Regions from separate parts of the Citrobacter tructae genome, predicted to be linked through region 3. Evidence: predicted binding sites of a transcription regulator. Region 3 holds the regulator's gene; each other region holds the start of a gene.
What was found. Region 3 encodes LexA, which represses DNA repair genes until DNA is damaged. Its sites were predicted from a motif close to TNCTGTATGTACATACAGNA; they were not measured.
Positions count from the first base shown of each region.

Region 1: the regulator LexA is predicted to act here: its motif matches at 2,795-2,814, upstream of umuD (translesion error-prone DNA polymerase V autoproteolytic subunit).
Region 2: the regulator LexA is predicted to act here: its motif matches at 2,475-2,494, upstream of dinG (ATP-dependent DNA helicase DinG).

Region 1 is NZ_CP038468.1:58,403-62,914, forward strand. Features, by position in the region: gene parM (plasmid segregation protein ParM domain-containing protein) at 1-682, shown strand, start outside; gene E4Z61_RS00360 (plasmid partitioning/stability family protein) at 753-1,076, shown strand; gene E4Z61_RS00365 (Y-family DNA polymerase) at 1,080-2,351, opposite strand; gene umuD (translesion error-prone DNA polymerase V autoproteolytic subunit) at 2,351-2,779, opposite strand; gene E4Z61_RS00375 (hypothetical protein) at 3,234-3,977, shown strand; gene E4Z61_RS00380 (hypothetical protein) at 4,332-4,512, shown strand, end outside.
Region 2 is NZ_CP038469.1:71,558-76,069, forward strand. Features, by position in the region: gene E4Z61_RS00970 (class-II fumarase/aspartase family protein) at 1-865, shown strand, start outside; gene E4Z61_RS00975 (DASS family sodium-coupled anion symporter) at 899-2,320, shown strand; gene dinG (ATP-dependent DNA helicase DinG) at 2,509-4,512, shown strand, end outside.
Region 3 is NZ_CP038469.1:3,072,885-3,077,396, reverse strand. Features, by position in the region: gene plsB (glycerol-3-phosphate 1-O-acyltransferase PlsB) at 1-2,377, opposite strand, end outside; gene E4Z61_RS15425 (diacylglycerol kinase) at 2,549-2,917, shown strand; gene lexA (transcriptional repressor LexA) at 3,027-3,635, shown strand; gene dinF (MATE family efflux transporter DinF) at 3,706-4,512, shown strand, end outside.

The DNA of each region.
Region 1 (4,512 bases), on a different replicon from region 3:
ACTGACGGTGACACTGCCTATCAGTGAGTTCTATACAAAAGAATGCCAGAAGAATGAGCTCAACATTCAGCGCAAGATCGACAACCTTATGCGGCCGGTAAAACTGAATAAAGGTGAGACGTTCAGTATTGAACACGTTGAAGTTATGCCGGAATCCCTGCCTGCCGTGTTTACCCGTCTGGTAAAAGACAGTGTCGGGCCTTACGAGAAATCGCTGGTAATCGACCTTGGCGGGACGACTCTAGATGTTGGCGTCATTGTCGGGCAGTTTGATGCGGTCAGTGCCATTCATGGTAATTCGGATATTGGTGTGTCAATGGTCACTCAGAGTGCCCTCAGTGCGCTTCGTATGGCTTCAAGTGATACCAGTGCCATGGTGGCTGATGAATTGATAAAACACCGCCACGATATGGATTTTGTCCGTCAGGTGATTAATGACGAGAGCAAAATCCCACTGGTGATGGATACCATTGAAAGCGCAATCGCCAGTCTGGGGGCTCGGGTGGTGGATGACCTTGCCGATTTCCGTCATGTAAACCGGGTTTATATTGTCGGTGGTGGTGCACCGCTTATCGAAACGGCAGTCCAGGCGGCATGGCAACATCTGGGCCCGAAAGTGGTTATGATGGCCTCTCCACAGACCGCACTGGTAGAAGCGATCGCCGTATTTAAAGGGGAGTAATGAAGTGAGTGAGGAACGGAAAAAATTCACGTTATATCTGCATCCTGAGAAGGATGCAGACAGACAGGCTCTGGAAGTCATTGAAGCCGTTCCCCGTTCTACCCGGGGCGAGTTGTTCCGGAATGCGTTTATTTCCGGAATGGCTCTGCAGCAACTGGATCCTAGATTACCCGCGCTTCTGGCCGCGATGCTGAACAAGGAGTTTACAGCTGACCAGTTGACCGGGCTGCTCAGCCAGACCACCGGATGGAAACCTACGCAGGCTGATATTCGCTCAGTGCTTCAGGAACTGGGAGCTGGGCAGTTTACCCCTGCAATCAAGCCCGAAGTCGTAGAGGATGATGAGCAGCAGCGACTGGAAGAAGCCCGAGAAAAAATGAAGAGCTTTCTCTGATACTCAAATTGAGGCGCACGGTATATCAGTCCATTTAGTTGTGTATGCCGGCGACAGCATTTCTCTTTTCATCTGCCAGTCCGGCGCTATTCCGCGCCCAGCAAACCATACCCTCCCGAGCCCTGAATGGTTTATGCCATCCAGGGCTTTCATTAGCTCCTCGCTACATTCCCGCGGCTTAACGTCATCGAAAAGATTTAACTGTGCTACTCCCGTAGGGGTGAAGTCATTCAGCATTACTCCAGCCTTTGCATATCGATGCCCGTCGAGCCAGATACAGTCCAGGGCTTTTACTGAGGCATTAATGATGTCTCGGGTGTCGCGTGTAGGCACTAGAAGCTTTTCACTGGCCACGTTGCCGTAATAAGCTTCGTTGACTGCGAAAGGGGAGGTTTTGATAAAGACCGATATGTGCCGGCAGAACTGATGTTCTCCCCGCAATTTTTCAGCCGCGCGTTCGGCGTACTGGCAGATAGCCTGTCGCAACGCTTCGTAAGTCGTGATGCGCTCTCCGAATGATCGGCTGCAGACAATCTGCTGCTTTGCGGGCGGTGCCTCTTCAAGAGATATACAGGCCTCACCGTTCAGCTCGCGTACTGTCCGCTCCAGCACCACGGTAAAGTTCTTGCGTACAAAGGCAGGGTTCATGCGCGCCAGCTGCAGCGCAGTTGTCACGCCGTATGTATTCAGCTTTTTGCCTATGCGGCGACCAACCCCCCAGATTTCCTCCACTGGCTGCAGTGAGAGCAGTTTCTCTGTCCTACGGAGATTGCCAGTAGTCAGGGCCAGCACGCCCCCAAATTGCGGCCACTCCTTAGAAGCCCATTGTGCTGATTTTGCTAAAGTTTTTGTCGGTCCCATCCCGACACCAATTGTCAGTCCGGTTCCTCTTAGGACGTGCTCGCGCAGCTGCCGTCCGAAATCTTCAAAGTCAGTACAGCCATCGATGCCGCGAATATCCAGGAACATTTCGTCGATACTATACTGCTCAACGCGGGGCGCCAATTCTTCCAGATGTGCCATGACCCGGTTGCTCAGACTTGCGTACAGCTCATAATTACTGGAAAACGTTAGGACTTTCTCCGGGAACTGCATTGCTTTTAGCTGAAACCAGGGGATCCCCATTTTGATTCCAAGCCGCTTCGCTTCCTTAGATCTGGCTATAACACAACCATCGTTATTGCTAAGAACAACCACTGGTCTATCACGTAAGTCAGGACGAAAGACCTTCTCACAACTCGCATAAAAGCTGTTCACATCAGCCAGGGCGAACATCAATCATGTCCCCGGGTTTTGTGCACAAATGCCGTCACGACACCGAAGATCTGCAGGTTCTCCGGGTCTGGCCATAGAGTTGGGTAGGCTGGGTTCATCGCCTGCAGTCCAGGCCGTGGCCTCAGCAGCAATCTCTTAACCGTGAACTCTCCCTCTATCTCAGCTATGACGATGTCTCCGTGCTGAGCCTGTTCGGCTTTATCGACGATCATCAAGTCGCCCGAATGCAGGCCGATGTCGGTCATCGAGTTGCCGATAGCTCGTACAAAGTAGGTTGAGCTGGGCCGCGATATACAGTACTGGTTCAGGTCTAATTCGGCCTCCACGTAGTCCTGGGCCGGTGAGGGAAACCCAGCCTGGCAGCGATCGCTATAGAGAGGGATGGGCGTCAACTCTGGATTGCTGTCAGCACGTATAAACTCAAACATAACCACCTCAAATAACACTGTTTGCATATACAGTATTATTGCCTTATTGAAGACACTTTCAAGTATTGATTTTTTGCTGCCTTTAACCCTCTGTAGTTCCTGGAAAAACTCCACCGGTGATGTGGTACCTTGCACTCGTTGAGAGCTGGGTTACTTATCCACAGAATCGGGGGATAACGATGTGGGTATATCCAATGAAGTCACTTTGCTGCTCTATTGCAGTCAGATTATCTCCAGCCATCGCTTAAACAGTTGCACCGTGCCGGCAAAAATAAAGTCGCCTGCTGCTGCACCCGTTCGCACTCCCTCTGGTCGCTTGCGCTGCGGCTTTGCCTCCGGAACTTGATTTTTGCCTGATGGCACGTTGCCGCCTGTCGCTTATGGCGGGAGATATCCTCCCGTACGTAAAAGCTACGGCAGAAGAAGCCCGGTAAATCAAACGAAGGAGTACCCTATGAATCTTTATATGACTCTTGCACCAACCCGCAGCCGTCAGATCCTGTCAGAAAACAACTGGCCGTCGTCAGTCGTTGTCCAGCCTGATGCAAACTGTTATTGCTTCACTATTTCGGGCCATGTCACTACCGAATCTATTATGGCGATGCTGCCGGCGATTGCTTCACGTGGCCATCTTGATACCCGTGCGGTCCATGGCCTGCAGCAGATGTGCAGTGATCTCAACCTGTGTGCAAGCGTCAGCGGCGAAATCCTGAAAGGTGATCCTTGTGTTCGGGTTGATTTTGAGGAGGCGAATCCGATCTGTATTGGCCTGACTGAAGCGATTGAAGCCGATTTGATGGTCCTGTGCCGTCAGATCTTCATTGATGCCGGCATTATTAACGACATGACCGGAGCCCAGTATGAAGGGATTAATATTTTTGAGCGCCAGACACGCCACTTCTGGGTTTTTGGTGAAGCGTGGAATGATATGCCGCCGCTGATGCGCCCGGATGCTGAACAACAGCAACTATGGCTGACAGAAATTTTTCACCACGGGGCCGCAGTTGTTGCCGTTGGCCTCGCGATTTACCGTGATTTTGATATGGTCCGCGAAGGTGACCGCAGCGCCGGCATTTGCATTATTCGTCCGGGAGCGCCAGTACGCCATTGGCTACCGCTGAAAGCGCTTCATGCTCTGGCTGACGAGGTACGCCAGCGTATCATCCACGATCGGGAATTAACCTCCAGCTTTTCCTGAAGACGTCCCCGGGAAACCGGGGCTCATCATCTCTCCCCAGCCATCCACTGCCGGTATTGAACCGGCAGCGTCTGGTTATCCCATCTTCAGGCATGGGTGCGCCGTGCCTTCACTATAGCCCGACTGTGGTGAATGCAAGGGAAGCTGCGCCGCCAGCTGCACCCGGCCGCCTGTGATTTAACGTCTTATCGTCGTTCCTTCCGTCGGTTTTCCGCTCAATTTTCACGGAAAACCCGTTCGGAACGCCTCTGCTATTACCGGCTACCGGCCTTGCTGGCGCCCTTGCATTAACCACTGATCGTCGGGCTGTCGTGTCGGCACGGCGCAGATGGGTGCCGGGTTAAGGAGGGAAATATGTTTAAGCTGACGTGTATTACGCTGGATGATGGCCAGCATGCGGTGTTTCTCAATGGCCACTGTCTGGCCAGTGACGATGTAAGTGGCCATAAGTTTTCCCTGGGGGAGATCCTTGAGCGTCTGTCCCGGCTACCAGGCGTTCAGACCGAAATGGTGAAATGGCCGGTACCGCCAGGAG
Region 2 (4,512 bases), 1.8 Mb from region 3:
CGGTTATAAAGCGGCCATTTGGCTGGATATGTTTGAACGTCATACCGAGCGTCTTGCGCAGATGCGTCCGCGCGTGCTGGTCGGTGAGTTTGCGGGGGCGGCGGGGACGTTGGCATCACTGGGTGACAAGGGGTTGGCGGTACAAAAAGCCATGATGGAAGAACTTGGGCTTAATGTTCCGACGTCTACCTGGCATGTGGCGCGTGACGGTTTTGCGGAAGCGGTGAATCTGCTGGCAGTGATAACCGGTTCGCTGGGCAAAATTGCCTATGATGTGATGCTGATGGCGTCTAATGAATTTGGCGAGCTGTATGAACCGTTTGTCAAAGGACGTGGTGCCAGTAGCACTATGCCGCAAAAACGTAACCCCATCTCCAGCGAATTGATGCTGGCGTGTGCCAAAGGTGTACGTCAGCAGGCGGGGCTGATGCTGGATGCGATGGTGCAGGATCTGGAACGGGCGACCGGACCATGGCATGCGGAATGGATTGCGATCCCGGAAAGTTTTGTCCTCAGCGCGGGGGCGCTGCATCAGGCTAACTTTATGCTGGCAGGACTGGTCGTTGACGAAGCGGCGATGAAGCGCAACCTCGGTATGACGAACGGACTGATTGTGGCTGAAGCGGTGATGATGGGCCTGGCTCCGTACATCGGCCGTCAGGATGCGCATGACGTGGTGTATGACGCGTGCCGTATCGTCAACGAACAAGGAGGACGCCTCGCCGATGTGCTGAATGCCATGCCATCGGTCGCTGAACGCCTTGACCCACAGATTATCGAAGGGTTAACCGATCCGGCGAATTATCTGGGGATGGCGCCTGCCATGGTGGATCAGGTACTGGCCAAATATATGTCGCGGAAATGAATGCTCTCGGGCTAACGGAATGAGGATATTTTTATGTCAACGAATTCTGTCGCGGGAAAATCCATTCTGTCGTTCCTGATACCGCTGGCGATTGGCGGAATCATTTGGTTTTATCCCGTACCTGAGGGACTGACGCCTCAGGCCTGGCATATGTTTGCTATTTTTGCAGCGACCATTGCCGCCATTCTGACCCAGCCGCTCCCTTCGGGGGCGGTCATGTTGATTGCGCTTTGTGTAGTGATTTTTACCAAAACGCTACCGGAAGCCAAAGCCCTTTCCGGTTTTGCTTCCGGTACGGTGTGGCTTATCTTTTGCGCCTATGTTCTTTCTCTGGGGTTTGTTACCTCGGGGCTGGGAAAACGTATCGCGTATAAGATGCTGTCGCTTTTTGGGGGAAGTAGCCTTGGCATTGCGTATTCGCTGGGCGTTTCCGATCTGATTATGGCCCCGGCTATGCCTTCGGTGACCGCGCGTTCTGGCGGGATTATTTTTCCGATCACCCGCTCAATCAATGACGTTCTGGGATCGGCTCCGGGAGTAACGGGTAAGCGTATTGGCGATTTTTTAACCATGGTATGTTTCCAGTTCACGCCGATCACCGGGGCGATATTTCTCACCGGGATGGCCGCCAACCCGCTGGTGGCAAGCCTGGCAAAGTCCTCGTTAGGCGTTGAGATAACGTGGGGCGGATGGTTTATTTCCGCAGTGGTCCCGGCGATGGTCTGTTTCTGCCTGATGCCGCTACTGGTTTATAAGTTGTTGGATCCAGAGCTTAAGCGTACGCCAGAGGCAAAAGCAATGGGCAAGCAGGCGCTGGGCGAGCTCGGTGTGATGAGCAGTAACGAGAAAAAAGTCGCCTTTGGCTTTGTGCTGGCACTCGTCGGCTGGGGCACCAGTTTGATTACCGGATTATCCGCAACGTCTGTCGGGCTGGGGCTTGCTGCTTATCTGTTTGCCTCTGGTGCAGTAAGCTGGAAAAGTCTGCTCAATGACCATGCCGCGTGGGATACGGTCATCTGGTTTAGCGTCATTATCAGTCTGGCGACCGGACTTGCCGATCTGGGTTTTATCAAATGGATGACGGTAAAACTGGGCAGCGGTATCCAGGGATTTGGCGCGATTGAGTCCTTTGTTATGCTGGGGGTTCTTTATATTTACGTCCATTATCTCTTTGCTACCGCAACCGGGCACGTGGCTGCGCTGTACGCTCCTTTTGCCGCAACGGCAATCGCTGCGGGTGCGCCGCCGATGATGGTGGCTATCTGCTTTGGTATCTTCAGTAACCTGATGTGGGGAAATACGGAGTATGGCGGCGGACCCGGGCCAATCTATTTTGCGCAAGGTTATTTTGAGCGACCGCGTTTTTACAAAATCAACCTCTGCGTAGTGACGGTGAATGTGATCATCATTTTTGCCGTGGGCATGCTGTGGTGGAAGTTGCTGGGATATTATTAAACGACGCGCTGTACTGTGCTTATCAGGTCTACGTTGACGCATCTGTAGGCCTGATAAGGCGTTTACGCCGCCATCCAGCAATGCGTATCAAAGTTGCGAGCTGTTTTCCAGAACCCGGGAAAAAGGTACAGTCAGTGCCTGAAATGTGCCACAATAGTGGCTGTTTATACAGTATTTCAGGTTTTCTCATGGCATTAACAGCGGCGCTGAAAGCGCAAATTGCCGCCTGGTATAAGGCGCTTCAGGAACAGATCCCCGACTTTATCCCCCGAGCACCGCAGCGGCAGATGATTGCTGATGTCGCTAAAACGCTGGCTGGGGAAGACGGGCGACATCTGGCTATCGAAGCGCCGACCGGCGTCGGGAAAACGCTCTCCTATTTAATTCCGGGAATTGCCATTGCCCGTGAAGAACAAAAGACGCTGGTGGTCAGTACCGCCAACGTTGCGCTGCAGGATCAAATCTACAGTAAAGACTTACCGCTGCTGCGCAAAATCATCCCGGACCTGCGATTTACCGCCGCGTTTGGGCGCGGGCGTTATGTTTGTCCGCGTAACCTGGCGGCGCTGGCCAGTAGCGAACCCAATCAGCAGGATCTGCTGGCGTTTCTTGACGATGAACTGACGCCAAACAACCAGGAAGAACAAAAACGCTGCGCCAGGCTCAAAGGCGATCTCGACACCTACAAATGGGACGGGCTGCGCGATCACACTGATATCGCCATTGATGATGGGCTCTGGCAGCGCCTGAGCACCGATAAAGCCAGTTGCCTGAACCGCAACTGTCACTACTACCGAGAATGCCCGTTTTTTGTTGCCCGCCGAGAAATCCAGGAAGCCGAAGTGGTGGTGGCAAACCATGCGCTAGTGATGGCGGCTATGGAGAGTGAGGCTGTCTTGCCGGAACCGAAAAACCTGCTGCTGGTGCTCGATGAAGGCCACCATCTACCGGACGTCGCGCGCGATGCGCTGGAAATGAGCGCAGAAATCACCGCGCCCTGGTATCGGCTCCAGTTGGATTTATTCAGCAAATTAGTGGCTACCTGCCTGGAGCAGTTCCGCCCGAAAACTACGCCGCCTTTGGCCAATCCAGAGCGTCTGAACGCCCACTGCGAAGAGCTGTATGAACTAATCGCTTCATTAAACAACATCCTTAATCTGTATCTGCCTGCCACCCAAGAAGCCGAACACCGCTTTGCAATGGGCGAGTTGCCTGCGGAAGTGATGGAGATTTGTCAGCGTCTGGCCAAACTCACTGAAATGCTGCGCGGGCTGGCGGAGCTGTTCTTAAACGATCTCAGTGAAAAAACGGGCAGCCACGATATTGTGCGTCTGCATCGGGTTATTTTGCAGATGAACCGGGCGCTGGGTATGTTTGAAGCGCAAAGTAAGCTGTGGCGGCTGGCTTCTCTGGCGCAGTCATCAGGCGCACCGGTGACCAAATGGGTGACGCGCGACGTGCGTGACGGACAACTCCACGTCTGGTTCCACTGCGTGGGGATCCGCGTTAGCGATCAGCTTGAGCGCCTGCTGTGGCGCAGTGTGCCGCATATTATTGTTACCTCCGCAACGTTGCGCTCGCTCAATAGTTTCTCGCGCCTGCAGGAGATGAGCGGCCTGAAAGAAAAGGCCGGGGACCGCTTTGTGGCGCTGGACTCACCGTTTAATCATGTCGAGCAAGGCAAAATTGTCATTCCGCAGATGCATTACGAACCGTTGATGGAGAACGAAGAGCAGCATATTGCCGAAATGGCGGCCTATTTCCGCGAGCAGGTGGAAAGCAAAAAACATCAAGGTATGTTGGTGCTCTTTGCCAGCGGTCGCGCGATGCAACGTTTTCTTGAGCACATGACCGATCTGCGTCTGCTGTTGCTGGTGCAGGGCGATCAGCCGCGTTACCGTCTGGTGGAACTACACCGTAAGCGGGTGCAAAACGGTGAGCGTAGCGTGCTGGTCGGGCTGCAATCCTTTGCCGAAGGTCTCGATTTGAAAGGCGACCTGTTGACTCAGGTGCATATTCACAAAATCGCGTTTCCACCCATCGACAGCCCGGTGGTGGTGACCGAGGGGGAGTGGCTGAAAAGCCTGAATCGTTACCCCTTCGAGGTGCAGAGCTTACCTGCAGCGTCGTTCAACTTGATCCAGCAGGTTGGGCGACTCATTCGTAGCCACGGTTGCTGGGGCGAAGTGGTG
Region 3 (4,512 bases):
ATGTGACCAGCTCGGCCAGCATCTGATAGATCTTCATCGTCTCTTCCGGCTCGGCATCGCCGGTGTCGCTGATGTAGCCCTCGTCACGCAGGGTCAGCACCAGAGAACTGAACACCGCTTTATCGAAGAATTCCGGCGCGTTGATACCATGCAGTACGGAAAGACGCTGGGCCACGGTGCGGCTCTCTTTCTCCAGCGTACCACGGTTGATGGACGGGTTCGCACTCAGCAGCCAGAAGGTGATAGCGTAGCGCTGCAGAGTCTCGCGCGCACCTGCCGCCAGCAGCTGTAGCGTGCGGGAGCGGGCCGGGTTGATTTGCAGTTCATCGTTTTGCACTGTAATCAGACCCTGACGCTGCATTTCTTCAGCCAGTTCGTCGATCACCCCTGCGAGTTCATCGCGCTCCCAGCGCAGGAACAGCTCGGCTTTCAGCATCGGATACAGTGCGTCAATATGCTGTTGTAACGCAGCACGCGAAATACGGCGATGCTGAGTCACAATCGCCGCCATCAGTGACGGCAGCACCAGCATATGCGCAATATTGTTGCGATAGTAAGTCATCAATACCGCCTGCTCACGCGGCAGAATGATGATGTCGCCGATGGTGTCTTTCTCAACCTCAAATTTGTTCATCTGCAGGGCGTGATCGATAAGCTCACTGGCGCTTTGCGCAGGAACCGTCGCATCTGACGCATACGGTACGTTGCGCAGCAGGCTGAGGTAGCAATCAAGCTGTTCAGTTAACTGTTCGCGGGTCAGAGAGCGCTGGCGGGAAGCCAGCAGCGCGGTACAACACAGGTTCATGGCGTTGGCCGCGCCAGCGTTGTTAATGCGCACCATCAGATCGGCGGCAATGTTATTTACCGTCGGCGTTAACCAGGCTGGGCGAATCGACTCGATAGGATCGATAGATTCACGCCACTCCGGCACGTGCTGGTTGAGGTAGGTCATCAATGGCATCGGTTCGCCAAAGTTGACGTAGCCTTGGCCCAGGTTACGTAGCTTGCTTAAGCCACGCAGCATCTGCGGCAGGCTCTCTTTCTCTTTGGTCGCGCCACGCAGCTCTTTTGCATAAGTGCCGACTTCCATCACGTGTTCGTAGCCGATGTAGATTGGTACGAGGGTAATCGGACGCGTACCGCCGCGCAGCATCGCCTGAATGGTCATCGACAGCGTGCCGGTTTTCGGGTCCAGCAGACGACCGGTACGTGAGCGTCCGCCTTCGACAAAGTACTCAACAGAGTAACCGCGGCTGAACAACTCGCCCAGGTATTCGCGGAAAACGGTGGAGTACAGCTTGTTGCCCTTGAAGGTACGACGAATAAAGAACGCGCCCAGACGACGGAAAATCGGACCTGCTGGCCAGAAGTTCAGGTTGATCCCGGCAGCGATGTGCGGTGGAACCAGCCCCTGGTGGTACAGAACGTACGACAGCAGCATATAGTCCATATGGCTGCGGTGGCAGGGCACATAGACAATTTCATGGCCGTCGTGCGCCAGTTGGCGTACACGTTCCGCATTGTGAACGTTAATGCCCTGATATAGCCGGTTCCAGGTAAAGCCCAGAATACGGTCCGTCAGGCGGATCATCTCATAGGAGAAGTTGGCGGCGATCTCTTCCATCAGCGCAATCGCGTTTTGCTGCGCTTTTTCGTGGGAGATTTTTTTACTGCGCGCTTCATCTTCTACCGCGCGGGCGATCGCTTTTGAGGCCAACAGCTTATTAAACAGATCCTGACGGGCAGGGAGGCGCGGGCCGACTGCGGCCAGGCGCTGGCGAGCAAAGTGCATACGCGCCACGCGCGCCAGTTTTTGGGCGATGGTTTTATCCGTGCCGTGTTCGTCTGCCATGCGACGCAGGGAGACCGAAGGCGAGAAGCGGACAAAACTGTCGCGACCGAGCCAGGACACCGCAAAGAATTTCTGTACACCGTTCAGCATACGCAGCGGCGGATTGACCTCGCCTTTCTCGCGTCCTGGCGCACGACCAAACATCACCGAAACCGGCACCATCTGCACATCCAGGTCTGGATTGCTGCGATGCAAGTCGAGATAGTTATGGAACAGCTTGATGGACTCTTCTTTTGGCGTGTAATAGGTAAACACGCGCGGGCCGCCGTGAATAAACACGTAGCGCGGCAGTAAAGTCCCGTCTATCTCCAGCGGTTCCAGGGGATCGGGGAGATCGTGCACCAAACATTGAGCACGCAGCGTCAGCAAGTCAGCTTTTGAGTTGTACGGTAGAACGTACATAATGGGACGAGACGTATCGAGTCCCAACTCCGGGGCAGGTTCCGCCGGAATAGACTTGCTTTTTACCAGGACGCTTAATGGTAAATTCAGTAATTTGTAGTAAATTCGTGGCCAGCCGGACATAAACGATGTAAAGCCTCTGGTTAATAATGCAAATGCGCTGCAAGGATATCAGAAAGTTTAGTGAATTTCTGGTGTATCCGGTCATACTTCGCGCTGCTTTGCCACACCCTGAAACAAACGGGGTAACGTTACAATGACATTGACGCTAATAATGTAAAAAGGTTCTTTTTGATGGCCAATAATACCACTGGATTCACCCGAATTATCAAAGCTGCAGGCTATTCCTGGAAAGGTTTCCGCGCCGCATGGATAAATGAAGCAGCATTTCGTCAGGAAAGTGTTGCCGTGCTGCTGGGGGTTGCCATCGCCTGCTGGCTGGATGTCGATGCCATTACCCGCGTGTTGTTGATTGGCTCGGTGATGCTGGTGATGATCGTTGAAATCTTAAACAGCGCCATTGAAGCTGTAGTTGACCGTATTGGATCTGAGTATCACGAACTTTCCGGTCGGGCTAAAGATATGGGGTCGGCAGCCGTTCTGCTATCTATTTTTGTCGCCCTGATCACCTGGGGCATCCTGTTGTGGTCGCATTTGCGATAAGGATTCCACAACTTCATAAATCTCCTGTTTTTTGTGCAGTTTGCGGTTCCAAAATCGCCTTTAGCTGTATATACTCACAGCATAACTGTATATACACCCAGGGGGCGGAATGAAAGCGTTAACGGCCAGGCAGCAAGAGGTGTTTGATCTTATTAGAGATCACATCAGCCAGACAGGTATGCCACCGACGCGTGCGGAGATCGCGCAGCGTTTGGGGTTCCGTTCCCCAAACGCGGCTGAAGAACACCTGAAAGCGCTGGCGCGTAAAGGGGTGCTCGAAATCGTCTCTGGCGCATCGCGTGGTATTCGTTTGTTGCATGAAGAAGAAGAAGGATTACCGCTTGTAGGCCGTGTTGCCGCAGGTGAGCCGCTTCTGGCGCAACAGCACATCGAAGGCCACTATCAGGTCGATCCTTCATTGTTCAAACCGAATGCCGATTTCCTGCTGCGCGTCAGCGGAATGTCGATGAAAGATATTGGGATTATGGACGGAGACCTGCTGGCAGTGCATAAAACGCAGGACGTGCGTAACGGCCAGGTGGTGGTTGCTCGTATCGATGATGAAGTGACGGTTAAGCGACTGAAAAAGCAGGGAAATAAAGTCGAGCTTCTGCCAGAAAACAGCGAATTCAAACCTATCGTTGTTGACCTGCGCGAGCAAAACTTCACTATTGAAGGACTGGCCGTCGGCGTTATCCGTAACGGTGAATGGCTGTAATTCTGTATTAATACTGTGGCGCATTCTGCGCCACAGTTAGTTTTCACTTCTTTTCATCAGGCTTTTCTGTATGCCTTTCTTTACCTCCTCTGATAAAGCACTCTGGCACCTCGCCTTACCAATGATTTTCTCCAATATCACCGTTCCCCTGCTGGGACTGGTGGATACGGCGGTGATTGGTCATCTGGATAGCCCGGTCTATCTTGGCGGCGTAGCCGTTGGGGCGACGGCAACCAGTTTTCTCTTTATGCTGCTGCTCTTTTTACGCATGAGTACCACCGGGCTGACGGCTCAGGCATTTGGCGCAAAAAATCCGCAGGCGCTGGCACGTGCGCTGGTGCAACCGCTGATTCTGGCATTGGGAGCTGGGGTGACAATTGCGGTGTTTCGCATGCCGATTATCGATCTGGCGCTGCACATTGTCGGTGGCAGTGAAGCGGTACTGGAACAGGCCCGGCGCTTCCTTGAAATCCGCTGGCTCAGCGCGCCAGCCTCGCTGGCGAATCTAGTGCTGCTTGGCTGGCTGCTCGGTGTTCAGTACGCGAGGGCGCCGGTTATCCTGCTGATTGTCGGCAATATCCTTAACATTGTGCTCGATATATGGCTGGTGATGGGCCTGCATATGAACGTGCAGGGGGCCGCGCTGGCGACGGTCATTGCAGAATATGCCACGCTGTTGATTGGTCTGCTGATGGTGCGCAAGGTTCTCCATCTGCGTGGTGTTTCACTCGCGATACTGAAACAGGCATGGCGCGGAAACTTTCGCCGTTTGCTGGCGCTGAACCGCGACATCATGCTGCGTTCGCTGTTGTTGCAGCTCTGTTTTGGCGCGATTACGGTGCTGGGGGCGCGTCTCGGGGGCGATATTATTGCAGTC